DNA from 3 places in the Herbiconiux sp. L3-i23 genome. Region 2 is predicted to be linked to each of the others. Evidence: predicted binding sites of a transcription regulator. Region 2 holds the regulator's gene; each other region holds the start of a gene.
The links. Region 2 encodes LexA, which represses DNA repair genes until DNA is damaged. Its sites were predicted from a motif close to TCGAACANNTGTTCGA; they were not measured.
Positions count from the first base shown of each region.

Region 1: a site for LexA is predicted at 3,514-3,529, ahead of NGH83_RS13715 (HNH endonuclease signature motif containing protein). Genes of this name have one in related genera too.
Region 3: a site for LexA is predicted at 2,052-2,067, ahead of NGH83_RS08075 (HNH endonuclease signature motif containing protein). Genes of this name have one in related genera too.

Region 1 covers NZ_AP025737.1:2,870,266-2,877,581, forward strand. Annotated here, with positions in the region: gene pgi (glucose-6-phosphate isomerase) at 1-999, shown strand, start outside; gene NGH83_RS13705 (hypothetical protein) at 1,196-1,699, shown strand; tRNA gene NGH83_RS13710 (tRNA-Ser) at 1,763-1,852, opposite strand; gene NGH83_RS13715 (HNH endonuclease signature motif containing protein) at 1,986-3,413, opposite strand; gene radA (DNA repair protein RadA) at 3,591-4,919, shown strand; gene NGH83_RS13725 (hypothetical protein) at 5,231-5,464, shown strand; gene NGH83_RS13730 (hypothetical protein) at 5,475-6,098, opposite strand; gene NGH83_RS13735 (amino-acid N-acetyltransferase) at 6,183-6,695, opposite strand; gene NGH83_RS13740 (ATP-dependent Clp protease ATP-binding subunit) at 6,902-7,316, opposite strand, start outside.
Region 2 covers NZ_AP025737.1:1,059,119-1,066,434, reverse strand. Annotated here, with positions in the region: gene NGH83_RS05040 (SseB family protein) at 1-642, opposite strand, end outside; gene priA (bifunctional 1-(5-phosphoribosyl)-5-((5-phosphoribosylamino)methylideneamino)imidazole-4-carboxamide isomerase/phosphoribosylanthranilate isomerase PriA) at 650-1,396, opposite strand; gene hisH (imidazole glycerol phosphate synthase subunit HisH) at 1,511-2,143, opposite strand; gene hisB (imidazoleglycerol-phosphate dehydratase HisB) at 2,140-2,763, opposite strand; gene NGH83_RS05020 (histidinol-phosphate transaminase) at 2,774-3,868, opposite strand; gene NGH83_RS05015 (LysM peptidoglycan-binding domain-containing protein) at 3,960-4,310, opposite strand; gene lexA (transcriptional repressor LexA) at 4,549-5,214, shown strand; gene hflX (GTPase HflX) at 5,305-6,804, opposite strand; gene NGH83_RS05000 (class I SAM-dependent methyltransferase) at 6,872-7,316, shown strand, end outside.
Region 3 covers NZ_AP025737.1:1,709,337-1,716,652, reverse strand. Annotated here, with positions in the region: gene NGH83_RS08090 (S9 family peptidase) at 1-817, shown strand, start outside; gene NGH83_RS08085 (dihydrofolate reductase family protein) at 872-1,576, opposite strand; gene NGH83_RS08080 (SufE family protein) at 1,573-2,007, opposite strand; gene NGH83_RS08075 (HNH endonuclease signature motif containing protein) at 2,166-3,479, shown strand; gene NGH83_RS08070 (sulfurtransferase) at 3,916-4,815, opposite strand; gene zapE (cell division protein ZapE) at 4,994-6,013, shown strand; gene NGH83_RS08060 (ammonium transporter) at 6,229-7,316, shown strand, end outside.

The sequences.
Region 1 (7,316 bases), 1.3 Mb from region 2:
GTCCTCGAGGACACCGATGAGGCACGCACCGGTGCGGTCGCGAAGCACTTCGTGGCCGTCTCCACCGCCCTCGACAAGGTCGCGGCGTTCGGCATCGATCCCGAGAACGCGTTCGGTTTCTGGGATTGGGTGGGCGGTCGCTACTCGGTCGATTCGGCGATCGGGACTTCGGTCGCGATCGCGATCGGCCCGCAGGGCTTCTCCGAGTTCCTCGCCGGCTTCCACGCGATCGACGAGCACATGCGCACCACCCCGCTCGAGCGGAACGTCCCGGTGCTGATGGGGCTGCTGAACGTCTGGTACACCAACTTCCTCGGCGCGCAGAGCCACGCGGTGCTGCCCTACGCCCAGGACCTCAGCCGCTTCCCCGCCTACCTGCAGCAGCTCACGATGGAGTCGAACGGCAAGAGCGTCCGCTGGGACGGCTCACCCGTCACCACGAACACCGGCGAGATCTTCTGGGGAGAGCCGGGAACCAACGGCCAGCACGCGTTCTACCAGCTGATCCACCAGGGCACGCGGCTGATCCCCGCCGACTTCATCGCCGTCGCGAACCCCTCGCGCCCGCTGAGGGACGAAACGGGCGACGGCAAGACGGTCCAGCCGGGCCAGGACGTGCACTCCCTCTTCCTCGCCAACTTCTTCGCGCAGACGAAGGCGCTCGCGTTCGGGAAGACCGCCGACGAGGTTCGCGCCGAGGGCACCGCGGAAGCGGTCGTGCCAGCGCGCGTGTTCAGCGGCAACCGCCCGACGACTTCGATCCTCGCTCCGGCGCTCACCCCGAGCGTCGTGGGTCAGCTGATCGCCCTCTACGAGCACATCGTGTTCACCGAGGGCACCATTTGGGGCATCGACTCGTTCGACCAGTGGGGCGTCGAGCTCGGCAAGCAGCTGGCGCTGCAGATCGCGCCCGCCGTCGACGGCGACGCGGAGGCGCTCGAGGCGCAGGACTCGTCGACCAAGTCGCTCATCGCGAAGTACCTCGAACTACGCGACTGACGAAGGCACGACCAGCGGCCCGCTTCCTCATGGGAGCGGGCCGCTTCGTCGTTCCGGGCCGGCGGGACGTACGCCCAGAGGAGTAGGGCGGCTGACACCCGCGGGCGGATGCCCCTGCCGTGACGGGGCGAGAAGGGTGAGCGGAGCAGCTGGACGCACCCGTGTCCGACCGATCTCGCGAGCAGAGGAGCACTCCATGTCCGATTCCACTTCGAGCAACGTCCAGCCGATACCGCGGAGCGCTCACGATCGTGCGGCGGATTCGCGTGCGTCCGGTCTGCGAGCGATCGCGCTGAGTGCCCTGATCGTCGCCGTCGTCGCCGGAGCGGTGAACGCCGGCGTCGCCGCTGCCGCCGTCGCTCTCGGCGCCGAGCCCACCGGCCCTCTCATGCCGCTCGCCTACCTGACCCTCACCGTGGTCGGCGCGATCGGCGCAGCGGTGGGCTGGTTCCTGATCGTGCGACGGTCGCAGCGTCCGGCGCTGACCCTCCGTCGGCTCGTCCCGTCTGTGCTCGTGCTGTCGTGGATCCCGGACATCGTCCTCGGCTTCATCGTGAACACCGCCGACGGATGGCTGACGGTCGCCGCATTGATGGTGATGCACGTCGCGACCGTCGCGGTCGCGGTCGGCGCGTACTCCTGGATGATGCCGCCCGCACCGTCAACCGGAACCGGCTCTCTCGACGCGAGGGAGCGCTGATCGAGGCAAGAAGACCGAAGGCCCCGCCTCCCTGCACGATGCGCAAGGGCCGGGGCCTTCGAGTGGCGGTAGCGGTGGGATTTGAACCCACGGTGGAGTTGCCCCCACACATGTTTTCGAGACATGCTCCTTAGGCCGCTCGGACACGCTACCGCCGATGAGTGTACGCGACCGATCGGGGGTCGCGCGAATCGACGGCCGCGCCGATCGATCGCGCCGACAGCACCGAGCGGTGGCGACGGCGGCGAGGCTCCAAACGTGAGGTCCATTCCGGCCGAGCTCGACATCAGGCACACTCCTCCCCGGTGTCGTCGCCGGTGAACCAGGCGTCGGAATGCCGATCGCTGGTCTGAGCGTCAGTCGTGCGTTCCGCTTCGCCATCGACGCCGAACTTGCGCGCGAGCACGACGTGGATCGGTGATGAGCCTTCGTCGACCGGATCATCCACATCTCGGAACCGCACTCCTGACCCGGTCGGCAGCACCTTCGCCGGCGGAGTCTCGTACACCTTGCCGGTGGGCGAGATGCATCGGATGACGCCGTCTCCGACGTTCTCGACCTTCCACCTGCCTCTGCCCTTCACCAGATGGTGGCCTCTGCAGAAGTTGGCGAGGTTCTCGGCGATTGTCTCGCCGTCTTCGACCCATGGAGTTGTGTGGTCGATGTCGCAATACTGAGCGGCTCGAGTGCAGCCGACGAACCGACAGACCTCATCGCGCACCTGCAGGTAGCGGCGCAGTTCGGCGGGAACTCGGTAGCTCTCGCGGCCGAAGTCGAGGATCGCGCCGTTCGCCGGGTCGGTGAGGAGTCGTGTCCAGCTGCTCGCCGTGCCCGACAACTCGCGCGAGGTCTGCGCGTCGATCGGACCGTAACCGACCAGTTCGCCCGGGTCATCGGTCTTGCCGCGCGCGGTGTCCGACGGCACGTGCAGGAATACGCCCGCTCTGACGCCGCGCTGCGCCGCGGGGGTTGCGACCGGGTCGCCTCCGGACGGGGTCGCAGCGACGCCCGTCGAATCCACGAAAAGATCGCGGGCCACGTCGGCCTCGATCTGAGCGAGCGTCCGCGTCTCACCGGGCAGCTTGTGCAGCGTTCGAGCATGTCCAGTGACGGCGGCGAGCGCACCGAGGGCATCGGGAGCGTCCAAGAGCATGTGCACCCATGCCATCCCGCGGGGAGCGGCTTCACCGAAGATACGGCGCTCGGTCAGGGCTTCGCGGTGCTGCTCGACCATCGTGGAGGGCTCGATGGACGCGGCGATAGACGCCGCCCGCTTCTCGAACCGCGTGGGCGGCAGATCCTCGGCGACCTCGAGTACCTGAGCTTCGTACTCGGAGAGCAGGTGCGACGGGACTCCGAGCGAGCAGTCGACGACGATGCGGGCATGCCGATCGGAGATACGCGCTTGAAGCAGGCGCTCGAGGGTTGCCGAGAAGTCGCCCGACAGGCGCCGCGCGTACGTGAGCTGCGATTCGGCGGTGCGTTCGTGCATCGCCAGAGCGGCCGCCACTTCAGCCCGCAGCTCTCGCCACTCGAGAGCGTCGGGCAGACTCCACCGCGCCCCGTGCGCGGCTTCGTACCAGCGGCGAACGGCGTCGATCTGCTCGTAGCGCTCCGCCGCGCGAGAGCGCTCGATGAGGACACCGGCCGCCAGCGCGTCGACGAGATCGGCGCCTGGAGATGCCGCCTGCGATGCGTCACGCGCCTGGCTCATGCCTGCCTCGTCGACTCGGATGGAGTGACCGGCCAGGCCGGCGCTCCACGGGAAGTGGTCTCATCGCCGGCACGCGATGTGCTGCCAGTATAGCAGACATTCGAAGATATGTACGGGAAATGGGCACTCAGGCGAGGCGCGTATCGGATGTCGGATGCCGCGCCTACTGTTCTTCCCATGCCCCGCGCCGCCGCCACCGCCTCGCCCTACCGCTGCACGGAATGCGGCTGGACGACCGCGAAGTGGGTCGGTCGCTGCGCCGAGTGCCAGCAGTGGGGCACCGTCGTCGAGGCCGCCGAGAAGACGGGCTTCACGCGCTCGGTGAAGCCGACCGTGGTGCTCGGCGATCGCATCGCGAAGCCCATCGGCGAGGTCGAGATCGAGTCGGCCAGCCACAAGCAGAGCGGCATCGCCGAATTCGACCGCGTGCTGGGCGGCGGCGTCGTGCCGGGAGCCGCCATCCTGCTGAGCGGCGAGCCCGGCGTGGGCAAGTCCACTCTGCTGCTCGAAGTCGCGGCGCGCGCCGCCGGCACCGGTGCACGCGTGCTCTATGTGACCGCCGAGGAGTCCGTCGGACAGGTGCGGATGCGCGCCGAACGCACGGGCGCCCTGCACCCCAATCTCTATCTCGCGGCCGAGACCGACCTCGCGACGGTGCTCGGCCAGGTCGACGCCGTCGAGCCCGACCTGCTCATCGTCGACTCGGTGCAGACGGTCTCGAGCGGCGAGATCGACGGCTTCGCGGGAGGGCCGTCGCAGGTCCGCGAAGTCGCGTCATCCCTAATCCGCCTCGCGAAGCAGCGCAACCTCCCCGTGCTTCTGGTCGGTCACGTCACGAAGGACGGATCCATCGCGGGCCCACGCCTCCTCGAGCATCTCGTCGATGTGGTCTGCACGTTCGAGGGCGACCGGCAGACCTCGCTGCGCTTCATCCGCGCGCTCAAGAACCGTTTCGGACCGGTCGATGAGGTCGGCTGCTTCGAGATGGCGAGCGACGGCATCGTCGAGGTCCCCGACCCCAGCGGACTGTTCCTCAGCCGCGGCGACAAAGCGGTCAGCGGCACCTGCGTGACCGTCGCGATGGAGGGCCGACGCGCACTGCCCGTCGAGGTGCAGGCGCTCGTCGTCGGCACATCGGCCCCGCAGCCGCGACGCGTGGTCAGCGGCGTCGACTCGAGCCGCGTCGCGATGGTCCTCGCCGTGCTCGAGCGCCGCGCGGGCATCAAGCTGAGCACGCTCGACGTCTACGTCTCCACCGTCGGCGGGGTCCGCCTCACCGAGCCGGGCGCCGACCTCGCCATTGCGCTCGCGATCGCCTCGGCCGCGAAAGACCAGCCCGTCGGGCACGACGTCGTCGCGGTCGGCGAGCTGAGCCTCGCCGGCGAGATCCGACCCGTGTCGATGGCGAAGCAGCGGGCGACCGAGGCGAAGCGGCTCGGCTTCCGTCGTGTGCTCGACCACTCCACCGAGTCGGCACGATCCGCGCTCAAGGCCGCCCTCGGCTGAGCGCGGCCGATGTCGCCCGACGCCCTTGCGCCGAGCGGACTCCTTCGATTGAGTGAACCTCACTCAGCCCGTCGATCGGAGCGCCGTGTACATCGCGTTGGTCCTGCTGCAGACCGTGATCCTGCCGGTCGTGTCCGCCGCCGTCCACCTCCTGGTCGCCGGCGGCGACCCGCTTCTCGTCATCGGGATCTGGTTCGCGTTCCGGGGGGGTCGGCACCCGCCTCGTCGTCGCCGGTATCAGCCAGCTGACGAACCCGGGCCGCACCTCGAAAGGGATCCTCGGCATCGAGGACAAGGGCGCCGAGCAGGTCGTGCACGAGCTCGGCTTCGCGAACCTCAGCTTCGGAGCCGTCGCCCTCGTGGCTGCGTTCCTCCCCGGCTGGGGACTCATCGGCGCCGCACCGGGTGCGCTCTACCTCGGACTCGCAGGGATCCGTCACATCGCGAAGCGGGGAAAGCGTGCCGAGGAGACCGTGGCGACCTGGACGGATCTCACCGTCTTCGTCGGCGTCGCCCTCGGCATCGCGGCGCTCATCACGCGCTAGGCGGTGCCGGTCACTGGAGCAGGAACTGCTTGGTGTCCGCCGAGGTCACGCCGCCCACGCTGACGGACAGATGGTAGGACGCCCCACCCGCGGTGACCGGCTGCCGCTCGCCTCCGCAGGTGTCGGGCGACGACCAGGTGCGATCCCACGCGATGCTGCTCGAGGCGACCGGCTCCGCTCCCGGTTCGACCGTGTAGGCGAAGTCGTCGGCGCCGTCCTGGCAGTCGGACGAGGTCCAGATCGTCTCGTCGCCACTCGACACCGTGAACACCTGCTGCGAGGTGCCGAGGTTCATGGTGCAGGCGACCGACCCGTTGTTGACGAGCGTCCACGACAGCTGCGGTTGCACGTCGGCGGCGTACGAGTCGGCGTCGGTGACCGCCGTGACGGCGATCTGCTCCGCCGCGCACGGCTGCGGCTCGGAGCTGGGTGCCGACGCGGACGGGTCGGTGGGAGCGGCTTCGGCCGGAGGAGCCGACGTCTCGACGGACGCCGGGGTGCTGGGCGTTGCGGGACGCACGACGATGAGCACGATGACGGCGATGACGGCCAGCGCGCCGAGCAGCACCAGGATGCGGCGGCGCCAATAGACCCGCTTCGGCTGTGAACCGACGGGGTCGCGGAAGGCCGACATGGGCACAGGGTATGCCCGCGTCCCCCATTGGCACGGCAACACCCCGGCATGATGCCGAGTTCTTATCCGCCCGACAGAACGGGGTCAGGCCAGGTGCTTCAGCATGCGGGTGTTGCCGAGCGTGTTCGGCTTGACCCGCGCGAGGTCGAGGAACTCGGCGACACCTTCGTCGGGCGAGCGGACCAGCTCGGCGTAGACATCGGGAGAGACGACCCCCTCGCCGATCGGAGCGAAGCCGTGCCGGGTGAAGAAGTCGATCTCGAAGGTCAGGCAGAACAGACGGTCGAGCCCCAGCTCGCGCGCGTCCGCCTCGAGGCGCTCGAGCAGCAGATGGCCGACCCCCTTGCGCAAGTGGCCGTCGGATACCGCGAGCGTGCGGACCTCGCCGAGGTCCTCCCACATGACGTGCAGAGCCCCGCATCCCACCAGCGCACCGTCGGCGTCGACCGCGACGACGAACTCCTGCAGGTTCTCGTAGAAGACGACGAGATCCTTGCCCAGCAGAATGCGTCGCTGCACCAGGGGCTCGACGAGCGCATGGATGTCGCGCACGTCGCCGGTGCGCGCGCGCCGGATCGTGTACTCGGAGGCCGCCACACCTCAATCCTGCCGTACCCCGCTGCAGAGTCGGCGCGATAGGGACGGAGCCGTCGGTAGCCCGCCCAAGACATGGCCGGTGGATCGCAGTGCAGCCCGGGCGCTGCCGACTGCTCTTCTTCGCTACCGGCCGGGTGACGACGAATCGCCCGGCCCCGTCCTCGAGACTCGAGAACAGCGGGACCGGGCGATCCGGGTGAAGCGGGTCAGCCGGCGGCGGCGATGTCCGGACCGGCCGCGATCGCTCCCTGAGCGGTCCCAGCGCCGACCATGTCGTGACGCTTGCCCGTGGTGAAGGTGAACTCACCGTCGACGAAGTCGACCTGGATGTGGTCGCCCGCCTCGAGCTCGCCGTGCAGGATCTTCTCCGACAGACGGTCCTCGACCTCGTGCTGCACCGCGCGGCGCAGCGGACGGGCGCCGAGCGCCGGGTCGAAACCGAGGTCGATCAGACGCTCCTTGGCGGGCACCGCGATCTCGATCGTCATGTCGCGGTCCATCAGGCGGAAGCTCAGCCGCTTGATGAACAGGTCGACGATCTGCAGCAGCTCGGGCTTGGTGAGCTGCGGGAAGACGATCGTCTCGTCGACGCGGTTCAGGAACTCGGGCTTGAAGTGCTTC
Region 2 (7,316 bases):
GAGGGTGAGCCGCACGCGCAGCTCGGGGCTCTGCAAGCGGGCGTCCGGGTCCCCCGGCAGGAGTTCGACGGATTGCACGGCGTCCTCACCGAACCCGCTCGACGCGAACGCGCCGACGACGTCGGGATCGCTCCAGCATCCGCGCCATGCGGCTCCGGTCGCGAGCGACTCGAGCATGGAGCGGCGGAGCCCGAACTCGGTGTCGGAGACGGGGTCGAGGATGACGAGGTCGGTGCCCTCCGACGCGGCGGCCAGTGCGACGCGCTCGGCTTCGACCGGCACCGGACGTGCCTTCGGATTCCAGGCCGTCATCGCGCCGACCGACGAGAAGGCGGGAAGCACGCGGCGGCCGTCGCGGGTCGCGACCGTGACGATGGCGAGATCCGCGCTCTTGTCGACGAGCGCACCGTGCGGCCCGGGGGCCGCCTCACCCAGCATCGCGAGCATGGGCACCAGCAGTCGCGTGCCTCGGAGGGCGTCGATGACCTCGGCCTCGCGCACCTCGTGCGACCGGAAGCGCCGGATCGCCTCGATGAGCCGTTCGGGCGCCGACCCGTCGTCATCCGCGAACGGCGTGGTTTCGAAGTGTCGCCCCGCCCACGGCTGCCCGGCCGAGTCGGCGGATCGGTCGCCGGCGCTCACCCGCGGCTCAGCGTCCTGCGACGTCGAGGGCCTCGGCGAGGGTGAAGTTGCCGGCGTAGAGCGCCTTACCGACGATGGCGCCTTCGAGCCCCTGGGGAACGAGTTCGCGCAGCGCCGCGATGTCGTCGAGGGTGGACACGCCGCCCGATGCGATGACGGGACGCTCGGTGCGGTCCATGACCTGCTGCAGCAGCTCGAGATTCGGACCGCGCAAGGTGCCGTCCTTGGTCACGTCGGTGACCACGTATCGTGCGCAGCCGGCGTCTTCGAGACGGTCGAGCACCGCCCAGAGGTCGCCGCCCTCCTTCGTCCATCCGCGCGCCGCGAGGGTGGTGCCGCGCACGTCGAGCCCGACCGCGACCGCCTCGCCGTACTGCGCGATCACGTTCGCCGCCCATTCCGGGTTCTCGAGCGCCGCGGTGCCGAGATTGATGCGCTTCGCGCCGGACTCGAGGGCCTGCTCGAGGGAGGCGTCGTCGCGGATGCCGCCCGACAGCTCGACGTTCACACCCCGTGCGGCACGGATGACGCGCTTGAGGGCGGCGCCGTTGCTGCCGCGGCCGAAGGCGGCGTCGAGGTCGACGAGGTGGATCCACTCCGCGCCCTGCCGCACCCAGTCGGCGGCCGCATCGGTCGGGTCGCCGTAGCTCGTCTCGGAGCCGGCCTCGCCCTGCACGAGTCGCACGGCCTTGCCGTCGGCGATGTCGACCGCGGGAAGCAGGGTGAGCTTCGGGGTCTTCATGAACTCGCTCATGCTCGGATGGTTCCTTCTTCTCGGGTGGCGGGCGTCGCGTCTCCCGGGCTGCGGGACGATCGACGGGGCAAAACGCCAACGAGCATATCCTTCACCCGCGAGGCGCTTCGCGCGTCAGAGCGAGCGGATCCAGTTGGAGAGCAGCCGGATGCCGGCGGCGCCCGACTTCTCGGGGTGGAACTGGGTCGCGGAGAGCGGCCCGTTCTCGACGGCGGCGACGAACGGCTCGCCGTGGGTCGCCCAGGTCACCGACGGCTCCCGATGGGGCTTCTGCACGTCGAGGCTCCACTCTCGGGCGCCGTAGGAGTGCACGAAGTAGAAGCGCTCGTCGCGGATGCCGTCGAAGAGAACCGTCTCGTCGGGGACGTCGACGGTGTTCCAGCCGATGTGCGGGAGCACCGGGGCGCGCAGCTGGTCGACCGTGCCCGGCCATTCGCCGAGTCCGTCGACTCCCTCGCCGCGCTCGACCCCGCGTTCGAACATGACCTGCATGCCGACGCAGATGCCGAGGACCGGTCGCCCTCCTGCGAGGCGACGGTCGATCAGTTCCGCACCGCGTGCGGCGTCGAGAGCCGCCATCACGGCAGCGAAGGCACCGACGCCCGGAACGAGGAGGCCGTCGGCGCCCTGGATGCGGGCGCGGTCGGCGGTCAGTTCGACGTCGGCTCCCGCCAGCTCGAGGGCCTTGACCGCCGAGTGGACGTTGCCGCTGCCGTAATCGAGCACCGCGACCGTGGGTCGCGTCACAGCGCACCCTTCGTGGACGGCACGCCCTGCACGCGCGGGTCGAGTTCCTTCGCGACGCGGAATGCGCGCGCGAACGCCTTGAATTCGGCCTCGGCGATGTGATGCGGGTCGCGTCCCCGCAGCACGTCGAGGTGCACCGTCAGGCCGGCGGCGAAGACGAGCGCTTCGAAGAAGTGCCGCACCATCGAGCCCGTGAAGTGGCCACCGATGAGGTGGAACTCGAAGCCGGACGGCTCGCCGTCGTGGACGAGGAACGGGCGCCCCGAGATGTCGACGACCGCACGGGCGAGCGCCTCATCGAGCGGCACGGTGGCGTCACCGAACCGGGCGATGCCCACCTTGTCTCCGAGCGCCTGACGGATCGCCGTTCCGAGCACGATTCCGGTGTCCTCGACCGTGTGGTGCACGTCGATCTCGATGTCCCCCGTCGCGCGGACGGTGAGGTCGGTGAGGGAATGCTTCGCGAAGGCGGTTAGCATGTGGTCGAAGAACGGCACCGAGGTGCTGATGTCGGCCGTACCGGTGCCGTCGAGGTCGAGCCGCAGGTCGATCGAGGACTCGCTGGTCGCGCGCTCGATGTGCGCGGTCCGCGAGCCGACGGGGAAGCCTTCTGAAGTCACGGGTCCCAGTCTACGAGCGGGCGCCGAGGGCGCCGTCAGCCCCAGAAAGGGCGGCGAGGAACGCGGTCGTCTCCGATTCGGTGCCGGCGCTCACCCGTAGCGTGTTCGGGATGCCGAGATCGCGGACGAGCACGTCGTGGTCGAGCAGGTGCTGCCAGGTCGCGTGCGGGTCGGCGACGCCGCCGAAGAGCACGAAGTTCGCCTCGCTCGGCCACGGCGAGTAGCCGAGCCCGGGCAGCTCGGCCATCAGCCGATCGCGCTGCACCTTGATCTCTTCCACCATGCCGAGCATCTCGTCGGCGTGGCCGAGTGCGGCGATCGCCGCCGCCTGCGTGAGCGCCGAGAGGTGGTACGGCAGGCGCACCAGCCGCAGGGCGTCGGCGACGGCGGGGTCCGACGCGAGGTAGCCGACGCGCGCCCCCGCGAAGGCGAACGCTTTGCTCATCGTGCGCGAGACCATGAGGCGCGGGCGGTCGGGCAGCAGGGTCAGTGCGCTCGGTGCGCCGCTCGGCATGAATTCGGCGTACGCCTCGTCGACGAAGACCATGCCGTCGAAGGCGTCGTAGGCGGCGGCGATCGTCTCGAGCGGCACCCCGGTGCCCGTGGGGTTGTTCGGAGCGCAGAGGAAGACGATGTCGGGGCGGGTGCGGTCGATCTCGGCCACGACGGTCTCGGGTGAGATGCGGAAGCCTTCGTCGCGGCGGCCCTCGACCCATTCGGTGCCCGTGGCGCCCGCGAGGATGGAGTGCATCGAGTAGGTGGGCGGGAAGCCCAGCACGCTGCGCCCGGGACCGCCGAAGGCCTGCAGCACCTGCTGAGTGACTTCGTTGGAACCGTTGGCCGCCCAGATGTTCGCGGCGGAGAGCCCATGGCCGAGGTACCCGGCGAGCCGTTCGCGGAGGACGGTGAACTCGCGATCGGGGTACCGGTGGATGGTGAGGATCGCCTCGGCGACCTGGCGGACGATGTCGTGCGCGACGTCCTCGGGGACGCCGTGGCTGTTCTCGTTGACGTTGAGCGCGACCTTCACCGTGCGCTGCGGTGCGCCGTAGGGTTCACGGCCGCGGAGATCGTCGCGGATGGGGAGGTCGTCGAGCGAAGTCACCCGATCGAGTCTAGGAGCCCGCTCCCGAGCTGCCCGCCCCATGACCAGTGCGGTGCGCGCCAGTCGATGCAGGTGCCAGTCGGTGTGGGCGTCAGTCGGTGTACGTGGCGGGGATCGCGAGCGACTGGCCGGCGGCGACGGCCGACGAGTCGAGCCCGTTGAACCGCTCGATGTCGGCGATGACGTCGCGGGGGTCGGAAGCCGGAGCGACGCGCTCGGCGACGGACCAGAGCGACTCCCCCGCCTCGACGGTGACGTACGCGAACTGCTGCGTCGAGCTCTCGTTCGACGCGACGGCGGGTGCGGACGACATCGCGATCGCGGTGATGACCGCGACTGTGGGAAGGGTGAGAAGCGCGCCGAGAACGACCCGTCCACGGCGGGTGATGCGCAGGTGGGGACGAGCCGGGGCGGCCAGGTGACCGACGGTGATGGTGCTCATGAGTCTCAACCTTTCGTTCCGGAACGAAGCTGTGTTCCGAATGTATCTTCGAATGTCGAACACGTCAACCAGTGAGGCGAAGGCCTGATTCTCGCGAGTCATTCGAAGACAAGCTCGAACAGGCGTTGCTCCCGATCCGCCCGGGCGGATACAGTTTCGATGTTCGGGTACATCGAAACAGCAGCCTCCGACATCGCCTCCGCGGGTGGGTCGGGGCTCGGGGGGAATGGGAGACGTCATGACGGTGGAGCGCACGGGAACGCGCCGGAGGAAGAGCCTCAGCGAGAAGCAGATGGCGATCCTCGAAACGATCCAGCAGTCCGTGTCGACGCGCGGCTACCCGCCGAGCATGCGCGAGATCGGCGACGCCGTCGGCCTCTCCTCGCTCTCGAGCGTCACCCATCAGCTGGGTCAGCTCGAGCTGTCGGGCTACCTGCGCCGCGACCCCAATCGGCCGCGTGCACTCGAGGTGCTCATCGACCTGCCCTCCAGCTCGTCCCACACCGGTGAGACGGCGACGCCCGTCGGCGATGCGGCGATGGTGCCGCTCGTCGGTCGGATCGCGGCCGGCATCCCCATCACCGCCGAGCAGCAGGTCGAAGAGGTGTTCCCCCTCCCCCGCCAGCTCGTCGGAAAGGGCGAGCTGTTCATGCTGAAGGTCGTCGGCGAGTCGATGATCGATGCCGCCATCTGCGACGGCGACTGGGTGGTCGTCCGCTCGCAGAGCACCGCCGAGAACGGCGACATCGTCGCGGCGATGCTCGACGAGGAGGCGACCGTCAAGGTCTTCAAGCAGCGCGACGGCCACACCTGGCTGCTGCCGCGCAACTCGGCGTTCGAGCCGATCCTCGGCGACGAGGCCCAGGTGCTGGGCGTCGTTACCGCGGTGCTCCGCTCCGTCTGAGCCGCGCTCGAGGTGCCCGGTTCCGCGGGTGCTGAGGCGCTCGCACGCGCAGAACCGGGCACCTCGACGGCGCCGTCACCGCCGGCGGGCTCAGCGCAGGAACGGAGTGAGCGCCGCGAGTTCCTCTTCGCCCACGTTCGCGTGCAGATGGGTGCCGTCTTCGCGATAGTCGAGGCTCAGCACCTGGCCGCGCTCGTGGACCTGGGCGATCAGCTCGCCCCGGTCGAAGGGGACGACGGCGCGGACCTCGTGGCGCGGCTTCGGCAGCAGCGTCGCGATGCGCTCGAGCAGCTCGTCGATGCCCTCTCCGGTGCGCGCCGAGACGAAGATCGAGTCGGGCTCGAGCCCGCGCAGCACCAACCGGTCGTCCGGGGACGCCAGGTCGCTCTTGTTGAAGACGACCAGCTCGGGTATCTCTCGCGCACCCAGCTCGCCGACGACACCGCGGACGGTGCTGAGCTGCGCACCCGGATCCGGATGGGACGCGTCGACGACGTGCACGAGCACGTCGGCATCCGCCGTCTCCTCGAGTGTCGAACGGAACGCCTCCACCAGCTGATGCGGCAGGTTGCGCACGAAGCCGACCGTGTCGGCGAGGGTGAACGAGCGTCCGTCGGAGGTCTCGTAGCGGCGCACCGTCGCGTCGAGCGTGGCGAACAGTGCGTTCTCGACCAGCACACCGGCCCGTGTGATGCGGTTCAGCAGACTCGACTTGCCCGCGTTCGTGTATCCGACGATCGCGACGGACGGGACCTCGTTGCGGCGACGGTTGGCGCGCTTCGCGTCGCGGGCCGGCTTCATCGCGGCGATCTGCTTGCGCAGCTTCGCCATGCGGGAGTGGATGCGACGACGATCGAGCTCGATCTTCGTCTCACCGGGTCCGCGCGAGCCCATACCCGCGCCACCGCTCACCTGGCCACCGGCCTGGCGGGACATCGACTCACCCCAACCGCGCAGTCGCGGGAGCAGGTACTCGAGTTGGGCGAGTTCGACCTGCGCCTTGCCTTCGCGACTCTTGGCGTGCTGGCTGAAGATGTCGAGGATCACCGCGGTGCGGTCGATCACCTTCACCTTGACGACGTCCTCGAGGGCGCGTCGCTGACTGGGCGCCAGTTCGGTGTCGGCGATGACGGTGTCGGCGCCGAGTGCGGCGACGGTGTCGCGGAGTTCCTCGGCCTTGCCGCGACCGAAGTAGGTGCTGGGGTCGGGGTGCGGCCTACGCTGCAGCAGGCCGTCGAGCACCGAGGCGCCCGCGGTCTCGGCCAACGCCGCGAGCTCACGCAGCGAGTTCTCCGCGTCGGCGGCGTTGCCCTGCGAGTACACGCCGATCAGCACGACGCGCTCGAGGCGCAGCTGTCGGTACTCGACCTCGGTGACGTCTTCGAGTTCGGTCGAGAGTCCGGAGACGCGACGAAGCGCCTGCCGCTCTTCGAGGTCGAACTGCTCGCCGTCGTGGTCGACGCGCGGGGTCGACACGATGCCGGTCCGTGCGGGGAACAGCGCGTAGTCCGCCGAGCGGCGCTCGGCGGCACCGAGCACGCGCGCGACGACGTCCTCGTCGGCTGTCGGTGTCTCGGGTCGTTCGATCATGGGCTGTAACACTATCTCCTGGTTTCCGCTAAGTTGCCTCTATGTTCCGGTCGGCAGGTGCCCTCCAATGACGGGGGACCACTACTTCTCGGTCGATCCCGCGAGCGAGCTCCGTCCACGCCGGATCACCGTGTCCCTCGCCGGCCGTGATGTCGAGGTGACGACGGCGGCGGGCATCTTCAGCCCCGATCACATCGACTGGGGCACCCGCGTTCTGCTGTCGCACGTTCCGCCGCCTCCTCCGGGCGGCGACCTCCTCGATCTCGGCTGCGGCTGGGGTCCGATCGCGCTGAGCCTCGGACTTGAATCTCCTCACGCGACGGTCTGGGCCGTCGACGTCAACGAACGCGCGCTCGAACTCACCCGCCGCAACGCGGCCGATCTCGGGCTCACCAATGTCAACGCCAGCCTGGCCGCGGATGTTCCCGACGACGTCTCGTTCCGCACCATCTGGTCGAACCCGCCCATCCGGGTGGGCAAGAGCGAGCTGCACGGCATTCTCGAGACCTGGC
Region 3 (7,316 bases), 650 kb from region 2:
CTGGGTCTACCTGAGTCCGCGCGAGATCGGTGTGCCGTTCGAGAACGTGCGCGTGCAGACGACCCTGGGACCGGCTCCCGCGTGGCTCGTGCCGGCCGCGGTCGACGACGGATCCGATCCGAGTGCACGCTGGGTCATCCAGGTGCACGGCCGTGCGACGGTGCGGCAGGAGGCCCTGCGCGCGATCCCCGTATTCCGTGACGCCGGGTTCAATTCGCTCCTCATCTCGTACCGCAACGACGGCGAGGCGCCGCCGAGCGAGGACGGACGCTACTCCCTCGGCGACATCGAGTGGCTCGACGTCGAGGCCGCGATGCTCTTCGCGCTCGACCACGGCGCGAAGGAGATCGTGCTGATGGGGTGGTCGATGGGCGGCGCGACCGTGCTGCAGGCGGCGACCCGGTCGCGGGTCTCGTCGGTGGTGACCGGGGTGGTGCTCGAGTCGCCGGTGGTGAACTGGGTCGACACCCTGCTCTACCAGGGCGAGGCGATGTCGCTGCCCGGTCCGGTGAAGTCCGGAGTGCTCGCCATGATCAGCTCCCGGTGGGGCAGGCCGTTCACCGGTCAGCGTCGACCCATCGATCTGCGCCGCCTCGACTTCGTGCGCCGGGCAGGCGAGCTCGCCGTCCCGATCCTCGTGCTGCACAGCGACGACGACGGCTTCGTCCCGGCGAACGGGTCGCGAGAGCTCGCCGCCGCACGCCCCGACATCGTGACGTTCGTGCCGTTCGAGACGGCGCGCCACACCAAGCTCTGGAACTTCGACCGCGACCGGTGGAACGGCGTCATCGCCGACTGGTTGAAAGTCCGCCACTGAGTCGCGCCGCCCGCTGACCGCGAGTCGGCTGGGTGGCTCGAGAGACGGGGCGGATCAGTACTCGAGCCGCCAGCGTGCGTAGAGGGTGCTGTCGGGGTCGACGAGCAGCTGTGTGAGCACCGCCTGCGGAGGATTCCCGAGGCGCGCGAACAGCGGAACACCGGGGGAACGCAGCTTCGGCGCGGTGGTGAGGCAGAGCTCGTCGACGAGTCGGTCGTCGATGAACGCCGCCGCGAGGGTCGGGCCGCCCTCGCAGACGATCGAGGTGAGGCCGTGCTCGCCGAGGACCGAGACGATCTCGCGGGCGTCGAGCGCCGATCCCTCGAGTACCTCGATCTCGTGCGGCACGTCGGCGAGTTGCTCGCGGACCCGATCGCGGGCGGAAGGAGGGCAGAGGATGATGGGCACGCTTCCGCGCTCGTGCAGCCGGTGGCCGGCGAGGTCGCCCGACGAGGTGACGATCGCCAGACGGCTCTCGGAGGGGCCGAGATAGCCCTCGCGGCGGACGGTCCGCGCTCCGACGACGACCACGTCGGCCGCTCGTCTGATGGTGCCGAGGATGCGCCGGTCGACGCGATTGCTGAGCGTCTCGGACGTGCCGTCCTCGCCGACGGCCGACCCGTTGAGGCTGCCGATCATGTTGATGCGCACCCACGAGCGCGACTCCGGTGCATAGGCGTCCGCGAGGAACGCGGCGCCGTGCTCGCCGTCGAGCGCCACGGGGCCGGCCGTCTCCGGGAAGATCCGGGTGAGGCTCATGCGGCGCTCCTCGCCGCGATCTGGCGCTTCGCCCGCGCGAGCATGCCGCTCATCCCGCGCACCCGCAGTGGGGAGACGAGGTCGTTGAGGCCGAGCATCTGCGGGAAGTCGGCGGGCACCGCGAGCAGCTCCTCCGCCGAGAGCCCCTCGACGCCCTGCACGAGGATCGAGGCGAATCCGCGGGTGGTCGGCGCTTCGCGGGGCGCGGTCGCGAACATGTGCACACCGTCGTCGCCGAGTTCCAGGGTGATGAACACGGGCGCCTGGCACTCCTCGACCCGCTCGCTGAGTCCGGGGTGGTCGCGGAGACGCTCGGGGAGTTCCGGGAGTTCGTTCGCGAATTTGAGCAGCAGCTGCAGACGGTCGTTGCCGTCGAGCGCGAGGAACTCGTCCCGGATGTCGGCGAGCTGGGCGGGCAGAGCGGAAGTCACCTCCCGATTATCCCGCCCGCGGCCGAGGGCCTGCCTGGCGCTGGTCGAATACGTGCTCGCCGAGGAGGCCCGCTGGGGCCGTCGCGACGCGCGGGGCTTCGGGATGCGGTCGCGTTGAGGTTCCTTCCAGTGTCGGTGGTTGCTGGTTAGGTCGATGCATGTACGAAGAGCAGTCGCAGGCCGAAGCGCCGATGTCGGCTGCGCGGCTGCTGGTCGAGCGCATCGCCGAACGGCAGGCACTGTCGCGGGTGTACCAGGCGGAGCAACTGGAATACATCGACGCGCTGCGCCTGCAGTTCGGTCGGGAGTTCGGGGCCGACTGGTACGACCCTGACTCGCTCGAGTGGCGTGAGCTCCGGGCGGAAGTCGCCGCGGTGCTGCAGGTGCACGAGCGCACCGCGCAGTCGATGCTCGATCTCGCCCGCTCCCTTGTGCAGGTCTTCCCGACCACGCTGAGTCGGATGCGGCGCGCGGAGTTCTCCGACCGGCACGCCCGGGTTCTCGTCGAACACTCTCACGGCCTCGCCGCTGAGCTGGTCGGCGAGTATGAGGCGCGTCTGCTCGAGTTCGTCGATCTGCCGGTGTCACGGTTCGATCGGATGGCGCGCAAGATCCGCGCCGATCTGCAACCCCAAGACCTGATCGAGAAGCACCGGGAAGCGTTGGCCGAGCGCCGGACTGCGGTCGAACCGGCCGGTGATGGCATGGCCTGGTACCGGGCGTACATGTCTGCCGAGTACGTCATCGGTGCCGCCGCATCAGTGACCGGACTGGCGAAGGGGCTGATGGTCGAGGGTGAGACCCGCACCTTGCAGCAAATCGAGGCGGATGTCTTCCGTGATCTGCTGATCGACGCCGGCGGCGTCACCGCCCCTGTGGTCGAGGGTGAGCCGGTGCAGGCCACCCCTGCGGCGCGTCGGGGCATCAACCCGCACGTCGCCACGACGATCCCGGTACTGACCGCGCTGGGCCGGTCGGACGAGCCGGGCCAGCTCGAGGGCTACGGGCCGATCGACGCCGAAACCGCCCGCCGAATCGCCGGCGAGGCGCCCGGGTGGATCCGGATCCTCACCGATCCGGAGGATGGGGCGATCACTTCGTTCGGGCGGACCACCTATAAGGTCCCGAAGCAGTTGCGGCGGTACCTGCAGGCGCGGGATGAGGTGTGCCGGTTCGTGGGCTGCACCCGATTGATCGAGCATTGCGATGTCGATCACACGAAACCGTGGGCGGAGGACGGCGAAACGGTCGCCGCGAACCTCGCGCATCTGTGCAAGGGCCACCACATGGTCAAGGGCCGCAAACGGTGGCGGGTGAGCGCCTCACCGGGCGGCACCCTGACCTGGACCTCGCCGACGGGGCGCATGTACACGACGAAACCGGCCCGCACCTTCGCCCCACCCGGCCGCACTATCCCGGGCGCACCACCACTGGTGATGAAAGCCTGGCTCCCCGACGACGCCCCGTTCTGAACCCCGGTCGTCGAGTAGCGACGAAGGAGCGTATCGAGACGGGTCGAGTAAGCGCAGCGCACCGAGACCCTGCCGCTGTGCTCTCGATACGCTCGTTCCTCGCTACTCGAGCCTGGGCCCACCGCGCACGCTTGCGCGGGGGACTCGATACGGGCTTCGCCCTACTCGACGACCGGATGGTACTCGTGCCGCCGTATCGCTGCGCTCAACGAGCGGGGCTCACCGCGGTCGTCGAGTAGCGACGAAGGAGCGTATCGAGTCCCTGGCGCAAGCGTGCGCCATGGGCCCAGGGTCGAGTAAGCGAAGCGCACCGAGACCACAGCACGTGCGCTCTCGAGACGGTCGTTCCTCGCTACGCGAGCCTGGGCCCCCGCGCACGCTTGCGCGGGGGACTCGATACGGCGCTGGCGCGCCTGCTCGACGACCGGAATGCCACTCAGCGGCCGGGGACGGCGCCGGGGTCGCTGCCGCGGACGATGGGTACGCGCACCGCGCTGCCCCACTCGGTCCACGAGCCGTCGTAGTTGCGGACCTCGTCGAAACCGAGCAGGTGCGTGAGCACGAACCAGGTGTGGCTCGACCGCTCTCCGATGCGGCAGTAGGCGATCACGCTGTCGCCTTCCTGAAGGTCCGCACCTTCCTGATAGATCGCCTCCAGCTCCGAGCGGGACCGGAAGGTGCCGTCCTCGGCTGCGGCCTTCGCCCACGGAACGTTCTGCGCGCTCGGGATGTGACCTCCACGCAACGCGCCCTCTTCGGGATAGGCGGGAGCGGTGGTGCGCTCCCCGGAGAACTCCTCGGGGCTGCGCACGTCGATGAGTGGGTTGCCGAGATGCAGGAGTACGTCGTCCTTGAACGCGCGCACGGTGAGGTCGTCGCGCTCCACCACCGGATAGTCGCTGCGCGAGACGTCGGGGCGATCGGTGGTCAGCTCGCGACCCTCGTCGACCCACTTCGCGCGACCGCCGTCGAGCAGGCGCAGATCGTCGTGACCGAACAGGGTGAACACCCAGAGGGCGTACGCGGCCCACCAGTTGCTCTTGTCGCCGTAGAACACGACGGTGCTGTCGCGGGAGATCCCCTTCGAGCGCAGCAGCTTCGCGAAGCCCTCGCCGTCGACGTAATCGCGGGTGACGGGATCGTTCAGTTCGGTGTGCCAGTCGATCTTGACGGCGCCGGGGATGTGTCCGGTCTCGTAGAGCAGCACGTCCTCATCGGACTCGACGACGACGAGGCCCGGATCGTTCCGATGCTCGGCGAGCCATTCGGTGCTGACGAGACGCTCGGGGTGCGCATACTCCTGAAACTTCTGCGACGAGTCCGTCTCAACTGCCATCTGCCTCGGCCACCTTCCGTCAGGGGGGCCGCTGTCGGTGCACGGCCCTCGTCTAGGCTGATCGCGCACCGCCTCCCGACGGGTCGGCGATGCGCCCTCAGCGAGGTTACGCCGCTCGTTCGTCTTCCGCTGAGGACCTCGTAACACTTCCGACTCCTTCCGTCGTCTGGATGCGCCTGTGACCTCCGCCCCTGTCTCACTCACCGAGCGTGCCCCGCGACTGACCGGTGAGGAGATCGCCGGGTACCTCGTGCCGCCGCGGCAGTTCGACCGGGCGAGCCTCGACAACTACGAGCCCGACCCCGATTACCCGTCGCAAACGGAAGCGCTCGAGAAGATGCGAACCTTCGCCGCGGGGTGGTCGGCGGCGCCGAGCGGCGGCGGCTGGTTCAAGCGCGCGAAGCGAGCGTCGGTCGGCAAGCCGGGCATCTACCTCGACGGCGGATTCGGCGTCGGCAAGACCCACCTGCTGGCGGCCCTCTGGCACCTCGCGCCGGCACGGAAGTACTTCGGCACCTTCATCGAGTACACGGCGCTCGTCGGCGCGATGGGGTACCGCGGCGCCGTCGACCTGCTCTCGGGAGCGAGCCTCGTCGCCATCGACGAGTTCGAGCTCGACGACCCGGGCGACACGATGGTGATGACCCGCCTGCTCGGCGAACTCGTCGCCACCGGGACACGAGTCGCTGCGACCTCGAACACCCCGCCGAATGCGTTGGGGGAGGGTCGGTTCGCGGCCGCCGACTTCCTGAGGGAGATCCACTCGCTCTCGGCCCACTTCGAGACGGTGCGCATCGACGGCCTCGACTACCGGCGCCGCGACATCGAGGGCCACGCTGCGGTCACCGACGCCGCGGAACTCGACGAACGGCTCGCCGCCGAGGCCGACGGCGGTGTCAGCACCGTCGACGACTTCGGGGCGGTCATCGCCCACCTGGCGAAGGTGCACCCCGCCAGCTACGTGCGTCTCGTCGACGACCTGCAGGCCGTCGGACTCCGCGACGTCTCGCCGTTCGCGAGTCAGACCGATGCTTTGCGTTTCGTCGCCCTCGTCGACCGGCTCTACGACGGCGGAGTGCGGATCGTCGCGAGCGGAGCGCCGCTCGACTCGGTGTTCGGCGAGGACATGCTCGCGGGCGGCTACCGCAAGAAGTACCTCCGCGCGATCTCGCGACTCATTGCCTTGAGCTCGCACTGAACTCGGGCTGAGGCCCGCTTGAGCGACCTCCGAGGCACGAAACACGATGTTTACCGGACGCCGCACTGTGTAACACCCTCGAAATCTGTCTCATCTCGATACGAAACCTCCACGGACCACTATTGGGCCGAACCCGCAAGCGCGCACCCCTCGTCGACAGCCGACGTGAGCCGCCGGGTCGAATCCCTTTGCACGTTTGTTAAGAGAGGTATCCAATGGATCAGGGCAATACCGCCTTCTTGCTGATCGCGGCGGCATTCGTGCTGCTGATGACCCCCGGCCTCGCGTTCTTCTACGGCGGCCTCGTGAAGGCCAAGAGCGTCGTCAGCATGATGATGCTGAGCTTCGGCGCGATGGGCCTCATCGGCGTGCTGTGGGTCATCTACGGTTACGCGATCGCCTTCCCCGGCTCGGAGGGAACCCTCTTCCCGTGGAAAATCGACACCGCGGCGATCGGGCTCACCAGCCTCCTCGAGACGCCGGAAGACGCGATGTATCCGCCGATCGCGTTCGCCGCCTTCCAGGCGACCTTCGCCATCATCACGGTCGCGCTCGTCTCGGGCGCCATCGCCGACCGCGCCAAGTTCGGCGCGTGGATGGTCTTCGCCGGTGTCTGGGCGACGCTCGTCTACTTCCCGGTCGCGAGCTGGGTCTTCAACTTCGGGCTCGCCGATGACGGCTCCTTCTCCTATGGAGGGTGGACGACCTACGGACTGCAGGAGGTCTTCGGACTCGGCGTGATCGACTTCGCCGGTGGCACCGCGGTGCACATCAACGCCGGTGCGGCCGCTCTCGCCCTCGCCCTGGTGCTCGGCAAGCGCGTCGGCTTCCAGAAGGGAGCGCACGTGCCTCACAACCCGCCGTTCGTCCTGCTGGGCGCCGGTCTGCTCTGGTTCGGCTGGTTCGGCTTCAACGCGGGCTCTGAGCTCGCCGCCGACGGCACCGCCGCGGTCGCATTCCTCAACACCATCGCCGCCCCCGCCGCCGCTCTGCTCGGCTGGCTTGTCGTCGAGAAGCTCCGCAACGGCAAGGCCACCTCGGTCGGTGCCGCGTCGGGTGCCGTCGCCGGCCTGGTCGCGATCACCCCGGCCTGCGCCTCGGTGACCCCGATGTTCGCGATCCTGCTGGGCGTCATCGCCGGCGCCGTCTGCGCCGTCGCGGTCGACCTGAAGTTCGCACTCGGCTTCGACGACTCGCTCGACGTCGTGGGCATCCACCTCGTCGGCGGTCTCATCGGAACCCTGTTCCTCGGCTTCTTCGCCAACAACACCGGCCTCTTCACCGGCGGCGACGGAACCCAGCT